Regions from separate parts of the Salinibacterium sp. UTAS2018 genome, predicted to be linked through region 2. Evidence: riboswitches for the same ligand, from Rfam matches in the RefSeq annotation. Region 2 holds a riboswitch; each other region holds the start of a gene.
The links. A riboswitch is a leader RNA that binds a small molecule or an ion and turns the genes downstream of it on or off. The one in region 2 is predicted to bind thiamine pyrophosphate.

Region 1 (9,576 bases), 710 kb from region 2:
GAGCCGACAGCAGAAGAACTCGCCGCCGGCCCCGTTGTTGATCTCGCTCGCGGCCTTGAAGCGATCTTTATGGTGGCCGATCAGCCGCAAAGCATCGTGAGCCTGGCGACCGCGCTGAACGCTCCCGTGGCCGCGATCCGCCAGACGATCACCGCGCTGCGGGCTGATTTTGACGGCGAAGGCGCGGGCCCCCGTCGTGGTTTTGAGCTTCGCGAAGTGGGCGGTGGCTGGCGCATCTACGTGCGCGCCGACTACGACGCGGCGGTGCGAGACTTCGTTTATACGCAGAATCCGTCGCGCTTGAGTCAGGCCGCGTTGGAGACTCTCGCAGTGATTGCGTACAAGCAACCGATCAGTCGTGGGGCAATTGCTGCCGTGCGCGCGGTGAATGTTGACTCAGTAGTGCGTACACTGCTGAGCCGAGGACTTATTACGGAGGCGTTTACCGACAACGAGACGGGCGCCATCCATTACGAAACAACGGAGCTCATGCTCGTGCAATTGGGGATCAACTCCATTGCCGAATTGCCTCCCATCTCGCCACTTTTATCTGATGGTTCGGACGGTTTTGATGAACAACGCTAATGGCGCAGGCGCCACTCACCCCGAGGGCGAACGCCTTCAAAAAGTAATGGCCGCGGCAGGAGTTGCCTCCCGCCGGGTGTCAGAAGATTTGATCTACCAGGGCCGTGTTGCGGTCAATGGCAAGGTTGTCGAAGAAGCTGGTCGCCGCGTCAAGCCGACCGACCGCGTCACGGTGGATGGCTCAGCCATTCAGCTCGACACCACCAAGCGCTACGTCATGCTCAATAAGCCTGTTGGCGTCGTGAGCTCTATGGCAGACGAGGGCGGTCGCGCCGACCTGCAGCAGTTCACCGGCAACTACGACGAGCGACTCTTCAACGTGGGCCGTCTCGACGTGCAGACGTCTGGACTCATCGTGCTTACCAACGACGGCGAACTCGCGCACGTGCTCGCGCATCCCTCGTTCGGTGTTACGAAGACCTACATTGCCAAGGTTGAAGGTGTAGTGAGCGCTCAAACAGTCTCGCAACTCACCAAGGGCATCGAGCTCGAAGACGGAGTGATCGCCGCCGACAAGGCTCGCGTCATCGGCCGCGCCGTGAACGACGAGTCCATGATTGAGCTCACCCTTCACTCGGGCCGCAACCGCATCGTGCGACGGATGATGGAGGCCGCTGGCCACCCCGTTGTCGAACTCGTTCGTCGCCAGTTCGGTCCGCTCAACCTCGGAAGTCTTGGAGTGGGCAAGACTCGTAACCTCACCAAGGTGGAGCTGGGTGCGGTTTTGACGATCGCCCGTGACGCCGAGGAGCGCTCGTGAATCTAGGCCGCATCACCGGGCAAGTTCGCATCGTTGGTGCGGGGCTGCTCGGTGCCAGCATCGGCCACGGCTTGCGGGCCAAGGGTGTAGACGTGATTCTGCACGATGCGTCGCGCAGTAACGCGACGCTCGCCATCGACTACGGCGCTGGTCGTGCACCGCAGGCGGACGATAAGCCCACGCTCGTGATCGTGGCGGTTCCGCCCGACGTCACGGCAGAGGTTGTCGCGCGCGAACTCATGGCGTGGCCGCAAGCCACGGTGACGGATGTCGCGAGCGTCGCGGTATCCGTGTTGGACGAGCTCATCGCCCTCGGTGTCGATCTTGATCGTTTTGTTGGTTCTCATCCGCTAGCGGGACGCGAACGTGGTGGCGCTATTTCGGCGCGCGCCGACCTGTTTATTGGTCGCCCCTGGGTGATTGGCCGTGGGACGCCATTTAACCGTCGAGCGGTCGAAGATCTCGTGATCGAGCTGGGCGCGATTCCGGTGCTGATGTCGGCATCGGAGCACGATGATGCGGTGGCTTTGGTCTCGCATGTGCCGCAGATCGTCTCCAGTCTGCTTGCTCACCGTTTGGCCGACGCTTCCGACGAGGCTGTAGGCCTCGCCGGTCAGGGGCTGCGCGACACAACTCGCATTGCTTCAAGTGCCCCGGAACTGTGGGTTCAGATTTTGAGCGCGAATGCTGGCCCCGTCGCAGAGATTCTTCGGGAACTGCAGAGCGAACTCAGCGGCGCGATCACCGCCCTTGAAAATCCGGATGCACCGGGTTCACGCCGCGCTCTCGCCGAAGTGCTGGCAGGTGGTAATGCTGGAGTGGCACGAATTCCCGGCAAGCACGGAACGAGCAAGAGCTTTAGCCAACTCGTCGTGATGGTGGATGACAAGCCCGGTGAGCTTGCCCGCCTACTCACCGAAATCGGCGAGGCCGATGTCAACATGGAAGACTTGAGGCTGGAACACTCACCCGGCGCACAATTTGGTCTGGCTGAGATCTCGGTACTGCCGGAGAAAAAAAGCACATTGGCCCGCGAGCTCTCGTCTCGCGGTTGGAAGATTGCAGGGGCTTTCGCGTGAATAAGAATCCGTCGTTTGTTGTTGTGGCTGTGGATGGCCCCGCTGGCAGCGGAAAGTCGAGTGTGTCTAAGGCCACCGCTCGCGAACTTGGTTTTGACTATCTCGACACCGGTGCCGCGTACCGCGGTTTCGCGCTGCACTGCCTCGAGCGCGGTGTAGACACCCTGGGCCCCAGTGACGTAATCGAAACGCTCCCGCGGTTCGAGTACTCCATCGGTATCGACCCCGACAACTACTTTGTGAAGGTCGACTCGGAGATCGTGACCAACGACATCCGCGAACCTCGTATCACCGGGGTTGTCTCGAACATCGCCCGGGTTCCCGAGGTGCGTCAGTACATGGTCGACCTGTTCCGCAGCATCATTGCCGGCAGCGAAAAACCCGGAATTGTGGTCGAAGGACGAGACATCACGACGGTGGTGGCACCGGATGCTCAAGCGCGAATTCTGCTCACAGCCAGCGAAGAAGCTAGGATGGAACGTCGTGCGGCTGAACTCTCCGGAGAATCGAGCGCGACAACGGCGCAACAACTCAGTTATCGAGATGCGCAGGACTCCAAAGTCGTGGACTTCATGAACGCCGCCGATGGAGTCATCACCATTGACTCCACCAATCTTGACTTCGATCAAACCGTGACGGCCGTCGCGAGTTTCGTTCGCTCCAGTATGTAAACAAAGGACTACCCATGGCCGATCATTCGCCCGCCGCAGACGATTTTCCCGAGCTGAACCCGGATCTCGTCGAGCGACTTTCCGGCATGGACGAAGAAGAGGCTGCCCAGCGCACCTCCGCCCTTCGCGCCGGATTGAGCGACTACGACCTCGACGACGATGACATTCAGGTTCTGGATTCTGCATCCGACGACCCGGATGCCATCTACTACCTTCCCGCTTTGCCCGTTCTCGCGATCGTTGGTCGCCCGAACGTCGGCAAGTCGGCTCTCGTTAACCGAATCATCGGTCGTCGTGAAGCCGTTGTCGAGGACACCCCCGGTGTTACTCGCGACCGCGTGAACTACAAGGCCGAGTGGAACAACCGTCACTTCACGATCGTGGACACCGGTGGGTGGGAGCCCGACGCTAAGGGCATCGACGCTTCGGTTGCTGCCCAGGCTGAGATCGCTATCGACCTCGCCGACGCTGTTCTCTTCGTAGTGGATGCCACGGTTGGCCCCACCTCGACCGACGAGCACGTTGTGCGCATGCTTCGCGCCACTAACAAGCCCGTGATTTTGGTTGCCAACAAGGTTGACGACGTTCATCAGGAATCGGATGCCGCGTCGCTCTGGAGCCTCGGCCTCGGTCAGCCGTGGCCGTCATCCGCCGTTCACGGCCGCGGTGTTGCTGACCTTCTCGACCACGTGCTCACGGTGCTGCCGAAGATCTCGAATGTAGCCAAGGAAGAAGTGGGTGGCCCGCGCCGCGTTGCTATCCTCGGTCGCCCGAACGTGGGCAAGTCGAGCCTTCTCAACAAGACCGCCGGTGAAGAGCGCGTTGTTGTCAACGAACTCGCGGGCACGACTCGCGACCCGGTCGACGAGCAGATCGAGCTCGGCGGAAAGTTCTGGCGCTTCGTCGACACCGCCGGCATCCGCCGTCGTGTTGCTCTTGCCCAGGGTGCAGATTTCTACGCCACGCTGCGCACGAGTGCCGCACTGGAAAAGGCTGAAGTTGCCGTTGTGATCTTCGACGTGAGCCAGCCGCTCAGCGTTCAAGACCTCAAGATTGTTGACCTCGTGCTCGAATCGGGCCGTGCGCTCGTTCTGGCCTTCAACAAGTGGGACCTTCTCGACGACGAACGTCGCGACCTGCTCGAGCGTGAAATCGACAAGGACCTCGCGCACGTTGCGTGGGCTCCTCGCGTAAACATCTCGGCCAAGACCGGTCGTCACATGGAGAAGCTGGTTCCGGCTCTCGAGCTGGCGTTGGAGTCGTGGGATACCCGCATTGCGACCGGTAAGTTCAACGCGCTTCTGGCTGAACTCACGCAGGAGCACCCTCACCCGCTTCGTGGTGGCAAGCAGCCGCGCATCCTCTTTGGTACGCAGGCATCGAGCCGCCCGCCAACGTTCGTGCTCTTCACGACCGGATTCTTGGACCCGCAGTACCGTCGATTCATTACGCGTCGACTGCGCGAGATCTTCGGCTTCGATGGCAGCCCCATCCAGGTCAACATGCGTGTGCGTGAGAAGCGCAAGCGCAAGTAGGTTCGGCGTAACGACTAAACGGCGAGTCATTCTCCTGGGAGAGTGACTCGCCGTTTGGCGTTAACCAGCGCGTGAGCGGATGCCGGTGGGCTGCCGCTCACGCTCGAGCGTTAGTGTGCGACCGGTGCGACGTTCGCGTCGGCATCCGCCTCGGCGTCAACCTCGGCGTCGTTGCGCTTGACGAAGAACGTGGCGACGATCGCGAACAGCGAGATGATTCCGCCGGCCATGAAGGCGAGACGAACGCCCCCGGCGAGAGCCTCGGTATCGGGTGCCCCTTCGGCGGCCAGCGCGACGGACTGCACGGTGAGCAGCGCGATGAACAGCGCGGTACCGGCGGCGCCCGCGAGCTGCTGCACAGTGCCGATGGTGGCGCTTCCGTGTGAGTACAGATGCGGCTTGAGGCTGCCCAGTGCCGACGTGAAGAGCGGCGTGAACATGAAGGCCAGGCCAATGCTCATGGGAACGTGAATGGCGACGACCATGAACGGCGAGCTGTTCTCCGAGAGCATCGTGAAGCTCCAGAGGGCGGCGCTCACGACGATGGCACCGGGGATCATGAGCGGGCGCGGGCCAACTTTGTCGTAGAGGCGGCCCACAATCGGTCCGAGAATTCCCATCATGAGGCTACCGGGCAGCACGAGAAGGCCACTCTGGATGGGCTCGAGGCCGAGCACGTCTTGAGTGAACATGGGGAGCAGGATGATGGTGCCGAACAGGGCGGCCATCATGACCATCATGAGGCCGATCGAGATCGCGAACCCGGGGGCGGCGAAAGTGCGAAGGTCGAGCAGTGCACTGTCGGTCTTCTGCAGCGTGAGCTGGCGCATGATGAATAGCGCGAGGCTGATGGCTCCGGCAGCGATGGGGATAGCGGGGGCAACCAGCACCTCTCCGCTGGCTGATTCGCCGAGGCTGGAGAGGCCGTAGATGAGTCCCGCAAAGGCGACGGCGGAGAGGATGACCGAGGGTACATCGATCGACACCTTGCGGGGATCCGTGACGTTGCGCACCTTGGTGATGCCGAGGATGAGTGCGGTGACCGAGATGGGGATCATGACGATGAAAACCCAGCGCCAGTCGAAGACGGCCAGGACGAGACCGGCGACGGTCGGGCCGACGGCGGGAGCCATCGACATGACGATCGAGACGTTACCCATCGTCTTACCGCGGGTGGCCGGGGGGACGAGAGTCATGACGGTGGTCATGAGAAGCGGCAGCATGATGGCCGTACCCGAGGCTTGAACGACGCGACCGACGATGAGGATCGCGAAGGTGGGGGCGATCGCGCCCAGAAGTGTGCCCGCGGTGAAGAGCGTCATGGCAGCGATGAAGATGCTGCGGGTCGTGAAGCGTTGGATAAGGAATCCGGTAATCGGAATCACTACCGCCATCGTAAGCATGAACGACGTTGACAACCACTGCGCGGTGCTCGGCTCGATCTTGAGGTCTTCCATGATGCGGGGGATGGCAACGACGAGCGACGTCTCGTTGAGGAACACCACGAAGGTTGCCGCGAGCATGAGCGCGATGACGAGACGGTTGCGACCGCTGTTGTCGACGGCGCCCGCCGCAGAGCTCGACGATGAGCTCGCTCCGGGTGGGGCGAGGGGAATACTGCCGGTAATCGGCGCGGTGCTGGTCATGAAAATCCTGTCGTGTCTCAAGCGGTAGGACGAAGCAGCAGCCGGGGTCGAAAGGGCGCACAAATCAGTCGTCATCTTTATTCTTGCTCAGTGCAACGACATCCGACAGCAAAATAATCCCGATTGCGTGGAGTCGGCGGCAAACCGGCTCACGGCGCGGCGGATGCGGGGCATAAGCAGGCGGTATGCGGGTGGGAAGTGGTCCAGGAGTGGGCTACTGAGGTGGGCGCAGTACCACTGCCCGAGGATCCGCGTGAACCGCTATCGTGGAGGCACAACTTGTGACACGGGGTGCCCTGCGGGGCTGAGAACACACCCGTCGAACCTGATCTAGTTAGAACTAGCGAAGGGATGTCGTGCATGTCGCGTACGCCACCAAACTTTTTGACCGCCACCCAAGACGCGCTCGAGGCGGTGAGATCGACATCGCCGCTCGTGCAGTGCATCACCAATAGTGTGGTGGTGGGCTTCACCGCTAACGCTCTGCTCGCTGTCGGAGCGGCGCCGGCCATGGTGGATATTCCGGAAGAAGCCGGTATGTTCGCGGGGGTGGCGTCCGGAGTGCTCATCAATCTCGGTACCTGTCGTGAAGAGCAGCGCGCCGCGGCGCTGGAGGCAGCACCGGCCGCCAACGCTGCGGGAACGCCGTGGGTTCTCGACCCCGTGGCTATCGGTGCTCTGCCCGTGCGGACTCCGTTGGCGTATCGACTGCGTGATCTGGGGCCGTCGATTGTGCGGGGCAATGCCTCCGAGATTTTGGCGCTCGCCGAGCTTGGTGCCGGCGGCCGGGGTGTCGACAGCACGAGCAGTGTGGATGCCGCACTCACCGCCGCGCAGATGCTCGCGCGGGTGACCGGCGGCGCTGTCGCGGTATCGGGAGCGACTGACCTCGTGACCGATGGCGTGAGTGTTGTGCGACTGACCAACGGGCATCCGGTGCTGACGAAGGTGACGGGTGGCGGCTGTGCTCTTGGAGCGATCATGGCGGCGTTTGCGGCGGTGACTCCGGATGCGTTGACCGCGGCAGTAGCGGCGACGAGCGTGTACACGGTAGCGGCTGATCTCGCGGCAGAGCGTTCGGCATTGCCGGGAAGCTTCGCTGTGGCTCTGCTGGACGCACTGAGCGAAGTGTCAGTAGACGACATTGCAGAACGGGCGGTGATCGCGTGAGCGGCGTGCGAGAGAACGGGAGAGCGGTAGGCAACGGTTTTCGCGAGAGCTTCGACCTCTCGACCTATCTCGTGACGGACTCAGCCCAGGCCCGCGCGGCCGGACATGACCTTGTCGACCTCGTCTATGAGGCCGTCGCCGGGGGAGTCACCGTCGTGCAGATTCGCGAGAAGGACACTCCCGCCCACGAATTTCTCGACATCGTCCTGAGGGTTTCCACTGCTGTGGCCCGAAAGGTGCCCGTGCTCGTCAATGACCGTGTCGACGTGTACCTGGCGGCCCGCGAGATGGGTGCCAAAGTGGCCGGAGTGCATGTGGGGCAGAACGACTTGCCCGTGTCATCAGTTCGAGCCCTTGTCGGGCCGGATGCCATTGTCGGATTGAGCGCTTCTACCGAGGACCAGCTGTTTGCGGCGGGGGTGCGCTCGGCCGGGGTGGACTACGTCGGCATTGGTGCGCTGAACCCGACGACGACCAAGAAGGATGCTCCGGATGCTCTGGGACATGCCCGCATGGCCGAGCTCGTCGCAGTCAGCAAACTGCCGACTGTTGCTATTGGCGGTATTGGGCTTGAGGATCTTCCGTTGTTACGGGCCGCTGGTGCTGACGGTGCTGCGGTGGTGTCCGCTATTTGTGGGGCGGCCGATCCGCGAGAAGCAGCACGGGCGCTCGCCGCAGCGTGGGCTGGAGTTCGAGCGGGGGAGACGGCGTGAGTGACGTTGCGGGTATGGGAGAGAACGTGAGTGTGAGTTCAGGCGTTGGTGCGGGTGCAGGTGCTGATACGAGTGGCGTGCGCGTACCGCGAGTACTGAGCATCGCCGGAAGCGATCCTTCGGGTGGGGCCGGCATCCAGGCTGACCTCAAGTCGATCGCGGCCAATGGCGGCTACGGCATGGCGGCGATCACGGCGCTGACGGCCCAGAACACGCAGGGCGTGAGTGGCGTGCATGTGCCGCCGGCCTCGTTTCTGAAAGAGCAGTTGGATGCCGTCAGTGACGACGTCACGATCGATGCGGTGAAGATTGGGATGCTTGGCACTCCCGAGGTCGTCGCTGTCGTGCAGCAGTGGCTGGCGCGGGTGAAGCCACCGCTCATTGTGCTCGACCCAGTGATGGTCGCCACGAGTGGGGATCGCCTGCTGGATACCGAAGCTGAGCTGGCGCTGCGCGAACTCGTGCGGGTCAGCGATCTGGTGACGCCGAACATTCCCGAGCTCGCGATTATTGCGGGAGAGCCTGCCGCCGAGACCTGGGACGAGGTGCTGGCGCAGGCGGGGCGAGTCTCTGCCTCCTACGGGGTGCGCGTACTAGCCAAGGGTGGTCACTTGAGCGGAGCTGAGGCTCCGGATGCGCTCGTGGATGCTCGTTTCGGGAACGAACCGGTCGTGACTGAGTTTGCCGGCATCCGTCTAGAGACCACGAACACGCACGGAACGGGCTGTTCGCTCTCGAGTGCGCTCGCGACGCGCATTGCGGCGACCGGCGATTGGGCTGCCGCGGTGGGGGAATCGAAGCGGTGGTTGAGCGAGAGCATCCGTGCCGGTGCAGCGCTACAGGTGGGCGGTGGGCATGGGCCCGTCAACCACTTTGCGGGGCTGTGGGCTCGCGGGGGCGTAGAGACGGCGCCAACGGCGGCAGAGGTGCGGGAGCACTGGTGGGCTGAGATTGCGGGCATCCGCGCTCAGATCGACAACGGTGACTTTGTGCGGGCGCTGGGGGATGGTTCCCTCGAGCGGGGCGACTTTGTCTGGTACCTGGCTCAGGATGCGCTTTACCTGCGCGACTATGCGCGGGCGCTCGCCGAAGCCGCCCGGCTGGCACCTACCGCTGCGGAGCAAGCCTTCTGGGCATCGAGTGCCGAGGGCTGCATCGTGACGGAACTGCAGTTGCACGAGTCATGGTCTCCTTCCGGTGAGGTATTTGCTGCTTCGCCCAGTGCGACCACCACCGGGTACCTCAACCACCTGCTGGCGACAGCTGCCCGCGGTGACTACGCCGTGCTCGCTGCCGCCCTTCTGCCCTGTTTCTGGGTGTACCACGACGTCGGTTCGCGCCTGCACCCGCTCGCGCACGCCGAGCACCCCTACGCCGACTGGTTGACCACCTATGCCGATGACGCGTTCACGGATGC
Region 2 (9,576 bases):
CGTGATCGCAATCGTGGCGTTGCTCTTGGTCGCTCTCGCGGCCTTCGCAAGCATCTTTCTGCTCACGCGCGGTGCCGTGCGTAAACCGTGGCAGATCACCTTTCAATCGCTCGGGATCGTTGCTCTGCTCGATGTTCCGCTCTTTGTGGCGTACTTGACGATTGCCGCGCAAGCGACTGACTCTGCGGTGGGCGGTGCTGTGTTCCTTGGTCCCGTCGTAGGCGTTGTCGGCTCCGCTGTCGTCGGTGCTCTTGTGTGGTGGTGGATGGCGTGGTCACGCCGCGGGTCCGCCTCACGATTTGCCGGGGTTACCGCCACAGCATCTGCAACCGCCGTTGCTCCCCAGCAAAAGTCGAGCGCCGCTGGAGATACTGGCACCACCCCTTCGAAGTAATACGCCGTGCAGCGGCACCGAGCAGAGAGTGCATGATGATGGCACGCATTGACACACTGATCATCTTGGGAGCGGGCGGCGACCTGACTTCCCGACTCCTTTTGCCCGGGCTGGCGTCGTTTCTGGCGAGCGACCAGGCACAGTCGCTAACGCTGATCGGCGCTGATCGCCAAGAAATGGATGACGCAGCCTGGCGCTCCCGAGTGACACAGTCCTTCGACGCCTCAGTTTCGCCCGCGGCCACCGCTGTGGCGAACGCAGCGCATTACGTGCAAACCGACGTCACTGATGCTGATCAACTGCGTGACTTGATTGCCGCGGGTTCCGGCCGCGTGGCGCTGTATTTCGCCTTGCCTCCTGCTATTGCCCAGAAGGCAGTGGCCGTGCTCGCGACGCTCGAACTGCCCGAAGGCATTGTGCTCGCGCTAGAAAAGCCTTTCGGCAGTGACGAAGCGAGCGCTCGCGCTCTCAATCGCATCCTGCAGACGATCGTGCCTGAAGAGCAAGTGTTTCGAGTGGACCATTTTCTCGGTAAATCGACGGTGCTGAACCTGTTGGGGTTGCGCTTCGCTAACCGCGTTTTCGAACCGCTGCTGGCTGCGCCCAACGTGGCGAAGGTCGAGCTGATTTTCGATGAGGCTCTCGCTCTGGAAGGTCGCGCTGGATACTACGACCGTGCTGGAGCCGTCGTCGACATGATCCAAAGCCATCTGTTGCTGGTTCTGGCGCTCACCGCGATGGAGCCGCCCGCGAGCGTGAGTTCCGAAGACCTTCGCGGTTCTATGGCGCAGGTACTCCGTGCGACTCGCGTGCAAACGGTCGATGGCACGTGTGCGCGGCGTGCCCGCTACACCGCGGGAACGATTGGCGATCGCCGCCTTCCGGCGTACGTCGATGAGAATGGCGTCGACCCGGAGCTTGGCACTGAAACTCTCGCTGAAGTCACCTTCGAGATCGACAACTGGCGATGGGCGGGAGTTCCGTTCGTGCTGCGCTCGGGCAAAGCTCTGGGCGATTCCCGCCAAGACATCGTGATTACCTTTGCGCCAGTTCCGCATTTGCCGAACGGCCTCACGGGTAGCGCCGAGCCGGCGAAACTCACCATCTCGATCAAGCCTGCAACGCTCTCGCTCGATCTCATCGTGAACGGCGAGGGCGACCCGTTCACTCTTGATCGCACTCAACTGACAACCACGCTGGGCGATGCGGCGATGAGCGCGTATGGCGAGGTCATTGCGTCACTCATCGACGGCGATCCGGTGCTCTCGGTGCGGGGCGATGTTGCCGAACAGTGTTGGCGAATTGTGGCTCCGGTGCTTGACGCTTTTCGCAACGACCGGGTTCCCCTCGAGGAGTATCCAGCAGGGTCGCACGGCCCCGAATCGTGGAGCCGGCCGTGACAGGCACCGGCGCTCGGGGCGTGACGGGCGGTCGGGGCGTGACGGGCGGTCGAGGTGTGACGGGCGGTCGAGGTGTGACGGCGCGCGCAACCGCACGCACCCGCGCGAGTGCAGAGCAGGCGTACGTGCTCTCGGGACCTCTCGACCCCACCGATTTTTATCCGCGGTTTGGGCCGTTGCCCGCCGTTGTCGCGGTATTGGATCAGTCGGGCGACTGGGACACCATCGGCCGCACTCGCCGCTTGATTCTCTCCGATAGTGGTTATGTCATTGAGACGATCACTGACACCGAAGTTCCCGGGCTGTTTGCCTACGAGCTCAGCGATTTTCAGCGACTGTTCGGGATGCTCGTCTCGGGCGCCCGCGCCGAATGGCATTTCGACAGCACGATCAACGGTGCGCGCATCTCATGGAGCTACACCTTCGTCGCCAAGCGTGGCCGACGGTGGGCGGTGTGGCTCATCGTACGACTGTGGTGGGGGCGGTACATGCGCCGAGTCTTGCCTCCGATCGCTCGGGAGATTGAGCGTCTCGCTGCACGTTAGTCAGCTCCAGTTATCTAATCGTTGCAAGAAACGGCGTCGTTCACACCCTCCACGCACCATTCTCACAACTTGCGCGGAGATGCGCTTGTGACAATGTTTCTATGTTCCGATCGAGATTTGCAGTGGCTGCCGCAGCAGCGCTGTACTTCGCCGCTCTGGCGAGTCTCGCTTTCGTGATTGCCCCGGGCAGCGATGGCCGCTTTTGGCTGTGGACGACCGTAGCGTTCATTCCGGTCGGTGTCTTTCTCGTCGGCATGTTCGGTCGCCGACGGTGGTGGGCAGCACTCGCCTTTAGCATCGTCGCGGCGTCGTGGCTCGAAGCTGCGCAGACAGTGTGGATGCCCGCGGGCTATGCCGCTGTCGTAGACATTCTGCTGGCCAGTATCGGTGCCGGCATCGGAGTGTCAGCTGCCGTGGGTGTAGCCCTCTGGCGCGAACACTCGGAACGGCCAGCGACGCGCACTACGCAAGCCACCACCAACCTCGCGACCTCTCGTCGCGCCTCCGCCAGCAACTCGGCGGCACCGCTTAACCTCGAGCGGTGACCGACGACCGCTATTCCCACGATGTTCTTGCCGACTTCAGTATTCAGCGCGGCCCGAAGGTTCTTCCGAAGGTTGCGATCGAGCGAGACATGGTCGTCGAAGTCATTGCCGACGGCTACGTCGGTGCACTCGTGCGCTTCACCGACGGCCTCATGGAATTGGAAGACCGCAGCGGGCGCTCCCGTGCCTTCCCGCTGGGAAGTGGCTATCTGATCGATGGCGTGCCGGTCGAGCTAATAAAGCCCGTGCCCAAAGCCGGTGAGACGGCTACTCGCAAGACCGCGTCGGGCTCTTTCGCCGCGCCAGAGCAGCGCGCCCGCACCGCGCTTGCGAGCCGCATTTATGTGGAGGGTCGCCACGATGCCGAACTCGTCGAAAAGGTGTGGGGCGATGACCTGCGAGCCGAGGGAGTCGTCGTTGAGTTCCTGGGGGGTATCGACGATCTCGAGAAGATTGTCGCGGACTTTGCGCCCAACTCCGAACGCAAGCTGGGCATCTTGGTTGATCACCTTGTGCCGGGCTCAAAAGAGAGTCGAATTGCCGAGGCTGTGGGCCGCGGCAAGTACGGCAAGTATGCGCTGATAGTCGGGCACCCGTTCGTGGATGTCTGGCAGGCGGTCAAACCTCAGAGTCTCGGAATCGCCGCGTGGCCCACCGTTCCCCGCACGATTGAGTGGAAGCACGGCATCTGCGAGGCGTTCGGCTGGCCTCATGACGATCAAGCGGATATCGCGCGCGCCTGGCAGTTCATCCTGTCGAAAGTGAAGAACTTTGGCGATCTCGAACCTGAACTGTTGGGCCGCGTCGAGCACTTGATCGACTTCGTTACGGTCGACCAAGAATCGTAGCTAGCTAGCTAGCTAGCGAGCGCAACGCTTCGCAGATGTGCCGTCGCTCAGTCGAGCTGGGGGAGTACTTCGCGCGCGAGAAAGTCGAGCTGGTCGAGGTCGTGAAAGTCCATGATCTGAAAGTAGACCCGGGTAAAACCGAGGGCTTTTAGCTCGGAGATCTTGTCGACCACTTCGCTTGCGGTCCCCGCGAAGCCCCCGAGGCGCAACGCGTCGGGGGTGCTGTTGGCTGCGGTTGCGCGAGCGTCGATTTGAGCGTCAGTGGCCCCGACTGCGGTCGTTCCGGCTATCGAGAGCACGAGGGTCGATGGGTCGCGGTCGCAGTGCTCGCACGCGGCATGCACGCGGTCGATGCGTTCCTTGAGCGGTGCGATAGTGGCGAAGCCAGCGTTGTATTCGGCGGCGAACTTAGCCGTGAGCGCTGGCGTACGGCTCGGGCCGCTGCCGCCGATAATGATCGGTAGCGGGTCTTGCGTGGGCTTCGGCAGCGCGGGGGAGTTGCTCAACTGGTAGTGCTTGCCCTCATACGAGAAAGTCTTTCCGGGGTCGGTGCCCCAGATGCCCGTGATCACGTCGAGCTGTTCTTCGAGCATCCCGAACCGCTTTGCCGGGAAGGGGATACCGTAGGCGGCGTGTTCGCGCTCGAACCACCCCGTGCCCAAACCGAGTTCGATGCGCCCGCCCGACATGTCGTCGACCTGAGCGACCTGAATCGCCAGAATTCCCGGATGCCGGAAGGTCGCCGACGAGACGAGCGTGCCGAGGCGAATAGTTGAGGTCTCCCGCGCGAGACCGGCGAGCGTGGTCCAGGAATCTGTCGGACCAGGCATGCCACCGTTGCGGTCATCCATCGTCAGATAGTGGTCAGAGCGAAAGTAGCCCGTGAAGCCGAGCTGCTCTGCCGCTTGCGCGAGCAGAAGCTGGTCGGTGTAGCTGGCGCCGTTCTGAGGCTCTGTGAAGATGCGGAAGTCCATACCCCGAGCCTATTGATGATTAGACTGGGTGGCGAACACGGGAGTCCGGTGAGCCGGGCTGAGAGGGAGCTTCTCCAAGCTTCGACCGTCGAACCTGATCTGGATCATGCCAGCGCAGGGAGCAGACACTCTTGAAACCCGTGCCATTCACTAGTGAAAGGCACGAAAGTGACCACAACAGCACCATCTTCACCCTCGTCCACCACCTCGACCCTGGGATCGCGCTTTCAGTGGCGCGTCATCGACATCGTCGTGGCCAGCGTCATCGGCGTCGCGAGCGGCTTGATTTTCGTCGTCTGGAACGTGGCGTCAACGCCGGCACTGGCACCGTTTTCGGCGCTGCTCCCGGGACTCCAAGCGATCGGCGGAGGCTTCTGGCTGTTCGCCGGTGTTCTCACCGCGCTCGTTATTCGTAAGCCGGGCGCCGCAATCTATGGTGAAGTCGTCGCAGCCTCGGTCTCGGCCCTCATCGGCAATCAGTGGGGCATCCTCACCCTCGTCAGCGGTATTACCCAAGGAGTGGGCGCCGAGATCGTGTTCGCTGCGTTCCTCTACGCAAACTGGCGGGTCAGCGGCGCCATTCTGGCCGGCGCCGGAGCAGGACTCGCCATGGTCATCACCGACTTGCTGCTCTGGTACCCGGGCTCAGCACTGCCCTTCATTGTCATTTACGCGATCGCTGGCGTCGTCGGCGGAATGCTCATCGCCGGATTACTCTCGTGGCTTGCCACGCGTGGTCTTGCTGCCACCGGCGCGCTCAACCGTTTCGGTGCCGGTCGCGAGATTGCGAAGCGGGTCTGACCCCCACAGTGCCTGCTGGCGTCACCGTCGAAGGATGGGGGTGGCGCCACTCCAGCAGGCTCGCGTGGGCGGTGCGCGGGCTCGACCTGCGCATTGAACCGGGCGAACGTGTACTTCTCCTCGGCGAATCCGGGGCAGGAAAATCGACCTTTCTCCATGCCCTTGCCGGGGTAGTCGGTGACGACGAAGGTGAGTCAGAAGGCTCACTTCTTGTCGATGGCGAGCATCCGGCATCCATTCGTGGCCGCACGGGGCTCGTGATTCAAGACCCTGATAGTCAAGTGATTCTGGAACGCGTCGGTGACGACGTTGCTTTCGGTTGCGAAAACCTTGGTGTGCCGCGCGACGAGATTTGGCAGCGGGTGCGCCATAGTCTCGCTCAGGTCGGCCTCGACGTCGCTCTCGATCGCTCGACGAGCGCGCTCTCGGGCGGGCAAAAGCAGCGTCTAGCGCTCGCCGGAGTACTCGCGATGCAGCCGGGGCTCATCGTTCTCGACGAGCCAACCGCCAATCTCGATCCCGTTGGGGTTACCGAGGTTCGGGATGCCGTCATCCGGGTCGCCGAAGCGACCGGCGCCACGATCGTCGTGGTCGAGCATCGCGTGTCGGTGTGGAGCGAAGTTGTCGATCGTGTCGTTGTGCTCGCAGCCGGCGGGGGAGTCATCGCCGACGGGCTACCTTCGGAGGTTCTCTCGCGCCAAGGACAGGAGCTTGCTGCTCGCGGGGTCTGGATCCCGGAGTTCCCACCGCCGCGCCCCCAGCGCGCAGCCCGCGGTGAGCAGCACACCGTCCTTACCGCGGAAAGCCTCGCATTTGGGCGCGCGAAGAAAGCACTCGGAATACCCTTCGACCGCGAGATCCTGAGCAGCCACGCGCTCGCCATTACCGGTGCCAACGGCGCCGGTAAGTCCACGCTCGCGTTGACCCTTGGCGGACTACTCGCACCGGTAGACGGTGCCGTGGTCGCGAGCCTCGCACTCGCAAACGGGGCGGGCCCGCATCCGATCAGATGGAAGTCGCGTCAACTGCTCACTCGAATCGGTACCGTGTTTCAAGACCCGGAGCACCAGTTTTTGACGAGCACGGTGCGCGCAGAGCTCGAAGTGGGACCGCGGGCGCTGAAGCTTTCGGCGGCTGAAATGAATGCTCGGGTCGATGAGCTACTCACGCGGCTCCGTCTCGAGCAGCTTGCCGAAGCCAACCCGTTCACGCTCTCGGGGGGCGAGAAACGTCGCCTCAGTGTCGCTACCGCCCTGGCTACGCGCCCGCATGTTCTGGTACTCGACGAACCCACGTTTGGCCAAGATTCGCGTACATGGAGCGAACTGCTCGCACTGCTGGCTCGGCTCGTGGATGACGGCAGCAGCGTGATCGCGGTCAGTCACGATCTCGAGTTTGTCGCCGCGCTCGCAGACTCTACGGTGGTGCTCGAATGATCCCCATCGCGCCCGTGAACCCCGTGGCCAAGCTTGGAGCGGGGATCATTGTGAGCCTCTTCCTCATCCTCACGATCGACTGGGTTTCCGCGGCGACGGCTCTCGTGCTCGAGCTTGCGATTATCGCGTTCTTGGGCATCGAGCCGAAGCGTTTCTGGCTGCGCACCCTGCCGGTCTGGATCGCGGCGCCGCTTACCGCGCTCACGATCTTGCTCTATGGGCGCTACGACGGCGAGGTGTACTTCGAATTCTTGCTGATCAGCATCAGCGACGGCTCGATCGAGCTGGCTCTCGCCACGTTTCTGCGGGTGCTCGCGATCGGTTTGCCCGCGGTGGTGCTCTTCATCTCGATTGATCCCACGGACTTCGCCGACGGGCTTGCCCAGCGGCTACATTTTCCCGATCGTTTCGTACTCGGCGCGCTTGCTGCGGTGCGGATGGTCGGCCTCTTTCTCGAGGACTGGCGCTCGCTAGAGCTGGCTCGACGCGCTCGCGGCGTCGCTGATCGCGGAAGGCTCCGTCGACTCGCGGGTCAGGCCTTCGCGCTGCTGGTGCTGTCGATTCGGCGCGGAAGCAAGTTATCCATCGCGATGGAAGCGCGAGGCTTTGGCGGCTCTCAGCAGCGCACCTGGGCGCGAGAATCACGCTGGGGCGCAGCAGAGTGGCTCACTCTGCTCGTCGGGCTTCTCGTGGGCGTTACCGCTACCGTGGTGGCCGTGCTTACGGGAAGTTGGAACCTCATTGTCGGCTGACGTCACGCGACCGCTGCCATCGCCACGCTGGCGCTGTCTCATCGATGGTCGGTCTGGTTCGGGTAAAACCGAGCTGGGCCGAGCGATGGCGGCCGCGTGGCCCGAGGTTCAACTCGTCAAGCTCGATGACTTGTACCCGGGCTGGGATGGGCTGGATGCCACGAGCAGCATTATTCCGTGCATTCTCACGCAATTGCGGTGGCAAGAATGGAACTGGGCCACCGATTCGGCGGGCGCGTGGCACGAACTCGACGGTGATCGCCCCATCGTTATTGAAGGCATCGGCTCGCTGAGCCGGGCCTCGAAGCCACTCGTCGATCACAGCATCTGGGTCGATCTCGATGATGTAGCGCGAAAGAAGCGCGCCCTCGATCGCGATGGCGACACCTACGCCCCGCACTGGGAGCGCTGGGCTCGGCACGAGCAGAGCTTTATGGCGCGCGAGCAACCGCGAGAACTTGCGGCTGAGATTGTCGACGGCGTCGATATCTCACGCTGGTTTGAGCGTGGCTAGCTCGCCTTCGTCCACAACTGCGTGAGATCGGTTCCGCGGGGGTTGATCGTCATCGCGTCGGCCTCGCACGTGAGGATGAGCCCGACGACGTCGTCAAAATCGCTACGAGGAATGGTGTACTCCAGTTCCTCTACCGGTTCGTCGTCGAGCGTCGCGGCAGTTTCTACGGTGTACTCGGAGACATCCCAGTTGTGGGGGATGGCGACATCAACATTGATGAGGGCTTGGCCCGTTACCGTGCCGGTATACGACTGCGTAATGGTCATGACTTGGTCTTTTTTAGGCTCAGCGGTGATCGTGAACACGAGATCAGAGTCGATCGTGATTCCGCCGTTGCTCGTCCAGGTCAGCGTTTGACCGCCAGTCGGCTCGACAGCGCTAGCCGGCACATCTTCGGAGTCGAGTTCAGCGAGGAGCTTTTCTGACGCGTCGGCCGTGTCGAGAGTCCACGTATGACCCATCGCGCACACCTCCATCGCCGTCGGCGGCTCGCTGGTATCCGCAGGCTCGATCAGGGCGCAGCCGGATAGCACCAGCATGATCGCAGGGGCTATCACTAGCGCACTCGCGCGCTTGCTCGACATCATCAATCCTCCTGAGGTTCGTGACACTCACGAAATCCTACGCGGTTGTGACCGTTAGACCGCCCAACGACAGCTACGCCCACCCGAGTTCATGCAATTGCTCATCGTCGATGCCGTAATAGTGCGCGATTTCATGAACGAGAGTGATGTGAATCTGTTCTTTCAGCTCGTCGAGGGACTCGCTGACAGCCAGAAGCGGTTCACGAAAGAGAATGATGCGATCGGGCAGCTCACCAAAGCCGTACTGTCCCCGTTCGGTCAGAGCGACGCCGTCGTAGAGGCCAAGCACTGAGAGCGAGCCGTCTTCAGGCCGATCTTCAGTCACGAAGACAACATTGTCGAGGCCATCGACGATGTCGTCGGACAGCGCGTCGAGCCCCTCAACCACGAGCGCTTCGAACTGTTGCTCGTCGAGATTCTCCATGAGTCCATCCTGTCAGGCGGCACGCATCCTCGTGCTCCCACACTTCTCCGATCAAACTCCCGCTTGCGTCTTAGCAAACCAATAGAAAGTGCCTTTAGCGTCGCCGTCATGCAAAGAAAAAAGTTCTGGGGCGCAGTCAGCGCTACCGTCGTCCTCACCCTGACACTCGCGAGCTGCTCCGTGGGCGCCAGCGAGGCCGTCAGCGGCGGCACTGGCACCACCGATTTTGTGAACGTGAGTCTCACGAGCGATTCGGGCTCATTCTTCGACGCCGCGGTTGTGCACTCCATCGAAATTGATGTGGATAGCGCCGCGGTCGACGCAATGCTGCAGACCTACCTTGATTCTGGCGACAAAGA
Region 3 (9,576 bases), 1.2 Mb from region 2:
ACCGGCGCGATGGTCATTGACCACACCAACCGGGTGGCGTACGCGGCGGAATCACACCGGGCAAACCCGCTCGCGCTTGAGCGTTTCTGTGCATCGTTTGGCTACGAGCCGATGATGTTCGAAGCACGCGATAGCCACGGGGTGCCGATTTATCACACCAACGTCATGATGTGCATCGCCACGGATTTCGCCATGATCGGGCTCGACCTGATCGCGTCGGGCGACCGCCGAATGGAGATGGCGGAGCGCCTGACAGCCCCCGGCCGCACCCTGATCGACCTCACGGCCGATCAGATTGCGAACTTCGCCGGCAATGCGCTCGAACTCAAGGGCACCAACGGTCGCATCTTGGCACTTTCGAGCCGGGCGCTGAAGAGCCTGACGCCCGCTCAGCGATCGGTGATCGAAGCGAGCTGCGAGATTGTGCCTCTCGATATTCCGACAATCGAGCTGGCTGGCGGCTCGGTGCGCTGCATGGTGGCGGGCATCCACTTGGATCGCCGCTCACGCATGGCCGCGGATGTTGCGGCAGGCGTGCCCGCCGCCGGTTCTGCCGAAACAGCCCCGACGGCAGGAGCCTAAGAGCGTCTCGCTAGCTGCAGTTCGGGCGGCAGTCGCGCTGGGACAACGCCTCGAGCATCACGTTGCTGAGCTCGGTGGGGTTGTTTGCTTGGTACGCCGTTCCGCCGGTGGCCTGGGCGATCTTGCGCATCGCCTCGACGTCGGTGTCTGGACCAATTCCAACGAGCACCACGGGAACAGGCTCGTCTCGGTTTGCATCGATCATGACGGTCAATTCTTCGAGGAGTTTCTCGAGAGAGATGCCGTTGTCGTCTTCGTTGCGACCGTCAGTAATAAGCATTACTGAGTTGACCTTGTCAGGGTTGTAGTCCTCGCGAACGTGCGTCACGGCGGCCAACACAGAATCGTTGAGCCCGGTGTAGCCACTGATTCGCGAGGGCAAGGAGTCGATGATCGCCTGCAGATTTTCGACGTGTTCGGGGTCGTTCATCGAGCGAATACCCGCGACGTCTTCCCAGTCTTCCGTACCCACTCGCTCCTTGGAGAAGAGCCACATTCCGAGCTCGTCATCTTCGGAGAGCGTGCTGAATGCATCTTCTGCCGAGTTTTGGAACATCTCGATGCGGCGCTGACCATCCCATGCTCGCTCGAGCATGGATCCCGAAACGTCGACGACGGTAAGGATGCGCGAGCGCAGGTTCAGCGCGTTCCAGTTACGCAGGATGCTGACGAGTTCATCAGTATCTCCAACGCTCTTCGTCTCGACCGGGGCCGCGATCACGCCCGAGGCGAGAATCTCGCCCTCTCCCGCGTTGTCACGAAAGCCCTCCGCATTAAGAACCTGCGAGGAACCGCGAACAAGGTCTGCGAACTCTTCAAGCAGAGTCGTGCGCGTCGTCTCTGTATCCTCGACGGCAGCGCGCTCTTCGTCGGTCATTCGTGATAGTTCGACCTCGGTGACAGTCGAGTTCTCGACGACGACGAAGGGGTAGGTAAGGGCGACTGTTCCTTCAGCGGGGTACAGCGCGACGAGCGGCTCGTCGGGATTCGATGCGTTGTGTTCGACGATCTCACGCTCAGTAGCGAGAGCGACCATTCGTGAGTCCGAGATTTGGAGCTCGGCAAACGCAGCCTTTGTCGAGTCGGGAATGGACCGCCCAAGGTTGGTGAGAACCTGGTCAAAGTCGCTCGGGTCGCCCTCCGCCGAAAGGTCGTTGAGGGTCGCCAGCGCGATCATGCTCGATGCGGATGACTCAGGGTCGGGAAGCAGCGTGCGATAGCGGCCAGCAAGGATGGCTCCCCATCCCACCTCGGCAGCCTCGAACTCTGCGACCTTGACGGCCGGGGTCGCGAGTACCAGCGGACTCGTGGCGATCGAGTCCCACTCCTGCGTCGCGGGCACTTCGCGGCCGAGCGCTGTCGCTGTGCTCTCTACCCGGTTGAGCCAGACGTGCGAATCGGGGATCCACGCATCCGCACCGGTTGAGGTTCCGGAGGCGAGCAAAGCGGCGGTGTCAGCAGAATTCTGGGTGACGATTTTCACGGCCAGACACTGCCCGACATGCTCCGCGTTGAAAGCGTTGGCCACCGTCTGAACGGTCGAAGAAATAGTGGGATCGGTCACTACCGCGAGCTCGGTGGCGTTCGGGCAGCCGAAAGTTTGAGCGACGAAATCATCGAGCTTGTTCTGAGCTGCGAGCGCGACGAGCGCCCCACCGCCAGCGAGGGACAGGGTGAGCAGGGTAGCGAGGACAGGGGTGCTTGCACGTATAAACCAGGATTTGAGCGTTCTGGAACGGTGGCGAGGTCGGGTCACGGGAACTCCATCGATCACGGGTGCTCTCAGCTTCGGGGGAACCAAGAGTTGACCCCCTTTCGGGGGCTTATACAATACTGACACAATTTCGCGTCAATGAAACGGGTGTGCACAGGAATTTCTCACTTTTGCGACGAAAAACTGAGGCAACCCACAAAAACACGCTCGAAATCAGACGAATGAGCAAGAAAGAGTTACGAAGTTTTCCGCCATTCGCGAGCGCTTAAGGCGCCGCTTGTTCCCGTGCGCGCAACCTCCCGCCAGCGCTGTGCGCCGGTATCAGCGATCCTAAAGACGGATTTCGACCGCCACGGATTGCCCTGCGGTGCCACGAACTTTTTGTGCGAGACGAATGGCCGCGTACTTGGCACCGTACTTTTGCTTCAGAGCGGCATCCATGGCATCCAACGTCGCTTCGTCATTGCGAATTGCGGCCGTCGCTCGCACCGCAATTGCACCCTCAGAAACATTGCCGCGCATGTCGCACGGAGTGATCTCCACTCGCGAGGTGTGGCGGATGCGTTTTACTTTGCCCGACGAGGGCGCCGTCGTCACCAGCAATCGATCGCCGACGCCCACCGCCCAGACCGGAGTCGACACCGGCTCCCCCGACTTGCGGAACGTGGTGACCAAAACGTAAGTCTCGGCGGCGAGCGTGGAAAAGTTAGCGGCGGTCATGACTCCATTATCCCGCGGCGCTAAGCCTTGAAATTGATGAGCTTGTGGGTGCCATCGCAGAACGGTTTGATCGCCGATACGCCACACCGACAGAGGGCGACCGTATTGCGGACCTGCTCGATAGGTTCGCCATCGGCCGAGCGAAGGTCGATCTCCCCACGCACTAGAAGCGGACCGTTCGTGCACGCCGTGATTTCGACGTCGTCTGTGTTGCCTGAAGCCGTCATCGGCCTGCCCCCACCTCAGCGCCCGCCGAACTCTCCTCGCCTTCGTCGCGGCCGGCCAGCACCGCCTCAAAGGGGAACGGCTTACGCAGGGACGATTTCTCAGCCACCCACGATTCGAGAATGTGCTCCCCCACCCAATCATCGATAAGCAGGCACGCACGCGCTCCGAAGAAGATCTCGCTGAGCAGCGCAGGTTCGCTTTCGGCAAGCCCACCCGCGAGGTCGCGGGCGGCAATTTGCTCGTGCACGGCATCCGCTTCAACGTGCTCGTCGAAGTATTCGGTGACGTTCTCATCGAAACCAAGACGGCGGAAGCCGCGAGCGTAAAGTCCGTTGGGGATCGACGACGTCATTTCGAACGCGGCCAGGTGCCCGGCGATGGCGCCGCGGAGACGACGGTTCATACCGAACAGCGAAATCATGTTGAAGGAGGCGAGCGTGATGGCCGGGACGAAGTTCACGTACGTGCCATAGCGCGAGTCGAGACCAATGCCACGCATCGAGCGCGCGAACAGCTCTGAGTGCATCCGTTCTCGTCGACCATTGCCGTATTCGTCAGCTTGGATCTCGACGAGCGCCGCCTTCGCGCGCCCTGTCAGCCTCGGGATCGCCCACGAGTGTGGGTCAGCCTCCTTCAGCGTGTAGATCGAGCGCTGCACCATGAACTCGACAGCTTGTTCCTGAGTGAGGTTTTTCGCGACGTGGCGCGAGAGGCTTGGCCCCGCATCCGGATCAGGCGCCGTGAGAGCGAAAAGCGCTTGAGCCACGTCTTCGGCGGCGGCGTTAGGAAGTTCGGAAGCGGGAACCAGAGCGCGAAGCTGGGCTTCGAAAGCCCGCTCTAGATCTAGCCGGGCCGCAATGGTATCGACGTGCCACTCCCACTGATCGCCGTTGTCGACGACCCTGCCGTAATACAGACCGTAGAGAAGGTAGAGAGCGAGTTGCACGTCGTCGTCGCGAATAAGGTCGCGCCCGCTCGCGATGGCTGCAGCAACTTCGTCGGCGAGCCCCTCAATGGTGTGTGGTGCCGACGCGCTGGCGAACGCAGGGATCAGCAGCGAACTAATAGGCCCGCGCGGTTCGATTTCTTCGTCATGCCAGTTCTCGCACAGTCGCGTGGCGCTGTTTGCGTCGTGAGCTCCTCCATTGTGGGGAACAGCATCGCGCGCGGGAGAGTTCTCCGTGGGGTGCATTATGACCTCTCCAGTTCATCCGAAGTCTTCGGATCAGGCACCCAAATTGCCTGATCAACTTCGTGAGTGAACCAATATTGCCAACAGCGCACACGGTCGTCAACGCAATTGCCGGGCTCCCAAATATTTCTCAGTAAGCTCACTGAGAACGTTCAACTGGGCGGCCTAGTGGCAGATGCTAAGTTGTTGCGTGTCCCCACGGGAGCCCGCTGGCACGGGCTGAGAGGAAGCTGACGCAGCTTCGACCGTTGAACCTACCGGGTAATGCCGGCGAAGGAAGAACGGTCTATGGCTTCATCTCACTCGCACGCTGGTGCGTCTAACATCGCTGTCGCAACCAAGCCACCACTCGGCACTCGACGTGCGGTGCGCGGCGGCATCTTCGGCAACTATGTCGACCAGTTCGATATCTTCTTGCCGGTCATCGCGCTGGCCCCGGCATCCGCCCAGCTCTTTGGTTCGGACAACCTCATCGGCAACGCGGGGCTGATCTTCGTCGCGACTCTTCTGGGGCGGCCCGTCGGTGCCGCGATCTTCGGGTCGATCTCTGACCGCATTGGGCGAACCGCGACCACCAAAGTTGCCCTGCTCGGTGTTGCCCTCACGACGCTGCTGATCGCGCTCGTTCCCGATCACACCGTGCTGGGCGGTGGAACTCTGGCCGCAATTCTGCTGCTGCGGTTTGTCGGCGGCATCTTCCTCGGCGGCGAATACACCTCCGCGATCCCGCTCGCCATGGAGTGGTCGCGGCCCGAACGACGGGGACTCGTGAGCGGGCTCATCATGTGGATGTCGCCGTGGGCCAACGCCTCGATCGCGGGCCTGGTGTTCGTGCTGCAGAGCGTGCTCGATGCCGCCGCCTATAACCAGTGGGGCTGGCGAACGCTCTTCGTGCTTGGATCACTGCTCGCGTTCACGATGCTGTTCTACTACCGTGCGCGCGTCGAGGAATCGCCGCAATGGCAACGACCGGTGCAGCGCGCGAATCCGCTGAAAGAAATTCTGGTGGGTCGCCACCGTCGTGCGCTCTGGCAGGTGTTCATCATGATGAGCGGGCTCTGGTTGCTCACGAACATGGCGATTCCAGTGCTGGCCGGGCAGCTTGGTTCCGGCGCGGGGGCGTTGGGTGCGAGCGGTGCTCTGGATGGCCGAGCACTGTCATTCGCGATGATGATCGGCACCGCGGCATCCGCTCTCACTATGGCAGCGTGCGGGCATCTTTCGACGTTCACCGGGCGGCGGCGTTTCTTTATGGGATTCGGGGTGCTGACCGCTGTGGGCGGGCCGCTCGCCTTTCTTGCAGTGTTTGCGGCCCCCAGTCTTGGGCAACTCGTGCTGGGAATCGTCGTGCTGCAAGTCGTAACGGTGTCGGCGTACGGGCCAGTCGGCGCGTACTTGGTCGAGCGCTTCCCCACCGCGGTGCGGGCGAGCGGGTATGGCGTGGGGTACAGCCTGTCGATTGTGATCCCGGCGCTGTATCCCTATTACTTGCCCGCGCTGCAGAGTGTGCTCGGACAGCAGGGTGCCGTGGCTGCGCTACTCGCGCTCGGCGGAGTGTTGATCGCAGTCGGGGCGTTCCTCGGGCCCGAGACGGCGCGGGTTGATTTGGACGCTAGCGGCTCGGCGCTCACGTAGACCTTCGCCCCGTGCAGTGCGGAAATAAGCGAAGACCGCCCACATGCCGGTCGCGCGACGAGTAATACTCGCGCGACCGGCATCCGGACGGTCCAGAGTTAGTTGCTGTTACTTGCTGCTCTCGGCAACCGGAGCGGGCTCGTTCATGGCGAGGAGCACAGCGAAGCCGGCCCAGAGCGTGCTGATGCCCATCGCGGTGTCCTTGCCGTTCCAGATTGACGACTGCCACATGGCGAACCACTCGGAACCGACGATGATGAACCCGACGAACCAGATGAGGAACCCCAGGCCGTACGCGGCGTAGCCCCAGATGCGCGCCTTGTCGTACGCGGCAACGGATGCGTCGCGAAGGCGGAACAACTTCACACCGCCGATGACGCCGAGGGCCGCAAAGAGGCCCTCGGCGATGATGATGCCGATGTAGGCGATGTGGTGGATTACTGGGCTTTCAATAGCCCGCCACATGAGCGCGTTGCCTTCGAAGGTGGTGTCCATTGAGAGCACGTGACGAACGAACTGGAAGTTGGAGTCGTAGTCCATCAAGTTGCCCGCGAAAACGAACAGCCCAAAGGTGCCTGCTAAGAACAGAGTGAGAGCCTGAAGAAGGCGAAGAGGGTGCTTCATGAAATTTAGTCTTTCCGTGTAAATACGAGGTCGATGCGAGGATCGACGTGTTGTTCGAACGAGATCGCCTGGACGAACTTCCAACCGTCCGCTGCGTGAGTGCGGATTATCTCCTGATAGTCCTCAGCCTGCGAGAGGCCCTCTCGGCGGCGGCTAATAGGCACGCTGACAAATGTGTATTTACGCATAAATTACCTTCACAGTTCGCTCACGCCCGACCGCAGATCTCGCCGTCACTCTAGCGCCAACATTGCCCCGTAATCAAAGTTGATTATAGGAAGTAGACCACTTCAGAGTTGAGGTGAGGCCGCTCAGCGAGCACCGGTGGAGATCTACGCGATCGAGGGCGCAACCTCGGCGTCGATTACGGGCATCACGTGCTTCACGAGCGCCTCGAGGATACGCGTATTGAACTCGACTCCGAGCTGGTTGGGCACGGTTACCAACAGGGTGTCGGCCGACTGAACCGCCGCGTCGCGCGCAAGCTCGGCGGCGATGACGTCGGGTGCTCCAATATAGGAGCGGCCAAAACGCGAGCGGGAACCGCCGAGCATGCCTACTTGATCGCGCTGCTCGACCTGCCCCTGGATACCAAAGTAGTACTCGGTCTCATCGTCAATGATGGGCAGGATGCTGCGGCTCACGGAGACCCGTGGCGCATGGTCGTGACCGGCACTCGCCCACGCCTCGCGGAACATCGAAATCTGTTCGGCCTGCAGCTCATCGAAGGGAACTCCGGTGTCTTCGGTGAGAAGCGTGGAACTCATCAGGTTCATCCCTTGCTCAGCCGTCCAAGTAGCTGTGGCACGAGTACCTGCGCCCCACCAGATGCGTTCGTTGAGTCCGGGCGCTTGCGGTTGAATCGGCTGCAGAGCGCTCGTGCCAATCATCAGAGGGTTGCCGGGAGCGAGCCCTTCGCCGTCGATCGCACGGCGAAACTTGTCCGTGTGAGTGCGCGCCATGTCGGCATCACTCTCGCCTGCTGCCGGCGTATGACCGAACGCGCGCCATCCGTCCATCACTGTTTCGGGTGAGCCTCGACTGATGCCCAGCTGTAGCCGCCCCGCGGAAATGAGATCTGTTTGCGCAGCGAGCTCCGCCATCGCTAGCGGGTTCTCGTACCGCATATCGATGACGCCAGTACCGAGTTCGATGGTGCTAGTGCGGGCAGCCGCCGCGGCGAGCAACGGCCAAGGCGATGCATGCTGACGCGCGAAATGGTGCACTCGAAAGTACGCTCCATCGACGCCAACTTCTTCAGCCGCAACGGCAAGTTCCACTGCCTGCAGCAACACGTCAGCCCCGGTGCGGGTGCGCGACCCTTCGACGTCGTGCCAGTGCCCGAAGGAGAGGAACCCGATTTTCGTCATACGGGCGAAACCGGTGGCTCGTTCACGCTATTCCCGAGCGAGAGGGCGACACCGTCGAGGATGTCGTGCTCGCTGGTCGTGACCCACTCGAGCGGGTGGCCCACTGCAGTCGCGGCGTCCGCCACTCGCTGCAGTACGGTAGCCCAGATGACGGCACCCGAGGCGATCACGTCGACGCGACCGGGGTGCATATAGGGCAGCGCTTCGCGTTCGGCGCGGGGCATGAGGGTGAGCGCTTCGCAGGATCGGAGCACCACTGCGAGGGGCAGCCGGCTGCCGCTGATCGCGACGGGGTCGTAGCTGGTGAGGCCGAGGGCATGCGCGGTGATTGTCGTGACGGTGCCGGCGACACCGATGACTTCGGTGGCTTTCGAGAGATCGACCGTCGCCGTCGCGAAATCGAGAGCCGCGCTGACATCGCTGCGGATGGCGTCGAGTTCTGCATCGGAGGGCGGGTCGGTGGTGATGTTGCGTTCCGCCAGTCGCACGCAGCCGACATCCATCGAATATGCCGCTTCGGGGATGTGGCCACCGATGACGAGTTCTGTGGAGCCGCCGCCGAGGTCGACGACGAGGTGTTGGGGTGCCGGTGCGGTACTGGTGGCGCCGTCAGGGTCGGATGCGGGCAGCGCCGTGAGCGCGCCGCGGAACGACAGGGCGGCTTCTTCTGTTCCGGGAATCACTTCGACCGGCACACCAAGAATCGCGAAGACCGCGTCGGTGAACTCGGCACGGTTGGCGGCATCCCGCGTGGCAGAGGTCGCAACGAACCGTATGCGCTCGGCGCCGTGCTCACTGCACAGTTCGGCGTAGCGACGCACGGCCGCGAGCGTACGATCAAGGGCACCTTGGCTGAACATGCCTGTTCGATCGACGCCCTCCCCCAGGCGCACCACTTCAAGGGTGCGCACGACATCGGTGAGTCCACCGTGGCCGTCGAGGTCGGCAATGAGCAGGCGGATCGAGTTGGTTCCACAATCGATGGCAGCGACGCGAGTCATGGGTTCTCCTGAAGTGCGGTGGGTGGGGCTAGCGGGTGGGGCTAGCGGGCGCGGCTAGCGGGTGGGGCTAGCGAACGACGACGAGGGCTTCGTTGCGCTTCAAGAATCCCGGCTTCCACGGCGGGTCATAGCGAGCGAAGTACACGGCACCTTGGGGCGCGACGCAGTCACGCATGAGGGCGGCAAGCAGAGCATCCGCATTCTGTTGGTACTTCTCTTCGTTGGAGCCGCCGCTGAATCGGCGAGCGGCCACCCGCTGTTCGGGTACATCGGTGGTGCGCACGGTGGCGTCGCGCGGAGCAGGAACGCTCGTCGCGCCCGCCGGCATCACGAAACTCACCGTGTACTTCTTCGATTCGCCCGGCGCTTGAATAACCGGCGCGGTCATCGAAATATTGGAGGAACTGATGTACCGGATGAGCGGGCGAAAGCCCTGATTGCCGGCTTCGAAAAACGACCCATCGGCCTCGACCTGCGCCAGAATGTGCGCGGGATACAGCCGCACTTCGT

Region 1: linked by a shared signal. The riboswitch ahead of thiM (hydroxyethylthiazole kinase) and the one ahead of ESZ53_RS04630 (ECF transporter S component) in region 2 are both predicted to bind thiamine pyrophosphate.
Region 3: linked by a shared signal. The riboswitch ahead of ESZ53_RS13440 (MFS transporter) and the one ahead of ESZ53_RS04630 (ECF transporter S component) in region 2 are both predicted to bind thiamine pyrophosphate.

Annotation. Positions count from the first base shown of each region.
Region 1 is NZ_CP035375.1:262,117-271,692, forward strand. It holds gene ESZ53_RS01250 (SMC-Scp complex subunit ScpB) at 1-585, shown strand, start outside; gene ESZ53_RS01255 (pseudouridine synthase) at 572-1,345, shown strand; gene ESZ53_RS01260 (prephenate dehydrogenase) at 1,342-2,424, shown strand; gene cmk ((d)CMP kinase) at 2,421-3,095, shown strand; gene der (ribosome biogenesis GTPase Der) at 3,110-4,630, shown strand; gene ESZ53_RS01275 (MDR family MFS transporter) at 4,741-6,276, opposite strand; TPP riboswitch at 6,554-6,645, shown strand; gene thiM (hydroxyethylthiazole kinase) at 6,637-7,446, shown strand; gene thiE (thiamine phosphate synthase) at 7,443-8,159, shown strand; gene ESZ53_RS01290 (bifunctional hydroxymethylpyrimidine kinase/phosphomethylpyrimidine kinase) at 8,156-9,576, shown strand, end outside.
Region 2 is NZ_CP035375.1:968,000-977,575, reverse strand. It holds gene ESZ53_RS04660 (hypothetical protein) at 1-394, shown strand, start outside; gene ESZ53_RS04655 (glucose-6-phosphate dehydrogenase) at 430-1,794, shown strand; gene ESZ53_RS04650 (SRPBCC family protein) at 1,791-2,339, shown strand; gene ESZ53_RS04645 (VanZ family protein) at 2,441-2,884, shown strand; gene ESZ53_RS04640 (DUF3097 domain-containing protein) at 2,881-3,732, shown strand; gene ESZ53_RS04635 (LLM class F420-dependent oxidoreductase) at 3,780-4,706, opposite strand; TPP riboswitch at 4,733-4,841, shown strand; gene ESZ53_RS04630 (ECF transporter S component) at 4,875-5,507, shown strand; gene ESZ53_RS04625 (ABC transporter ATP-binding protein) at 5,516-6,943, shown strand; gene ESZ53_RS04620 (energy-coupling factor transporter transmembrane protein EcfT) at 6,940-7,695, shown strand; gene ESZ53_RS04615 (ATP-binding protein) at 7,685-8,209, shown strand; gene ESZ53_RS04610 (hypothetical protein) at 8,206-8,820, opposite strand; gene ESZ53_RS04605 (metallopeptidase family protein) at 8,867-9,217, opposite strand; gene ESZ53_RS04600 (CotH kinase family protein) at 9,326-9,576, shown strand, end outside.
Region 3 is NZ_CP035375.1:2,813,199-2,822,774, reverse strand. It holds gene ctlX (citrulline utilization hydrolase CtlX) at 1-582, shown strand, start outside; gene ESZ53_RS13460 (VWA domain-containing protein) at 593-2,338, opposite strand; gene ESZ53_RS13455 (PPOX class F420-dependent oxidoreductase) at 2,627-3,016, opposite strand; gene ESZ53_RS13450 (CDGSH iron-sulfur domain-containing protein) at 3,037-3,243, opposite strand; gene ESZ53_RS13445 (iron-containing redox enzyme family protein) at 3,240-4,436, opposite strand; TPP riboswitch at 4,625-4,734, shown strand; gene ESZ53_RS13440 (MFS transporter) at 4,725-6,071, shown strand; gene ESZ53_RS13435 (DUF2165 family protein) at 6,180-6,695, opposite strand; gene ESZ53_RS13430 (DUF4177 domain-containing protein) at 6,701-6,883, opposite strand; gene ESZ53_RS13425 (LLM class flavin-dependent oxidoreductase) at 7,028-8,065, opposite strand; gene ESZ53_RS13420 (Ppx/GppA phosphatase family protein) at 8,062-9,066, opposite strand; gene ESZ53_RS13415 (heme-binding protein) at 9,134-9,576, opposite strand, start outside.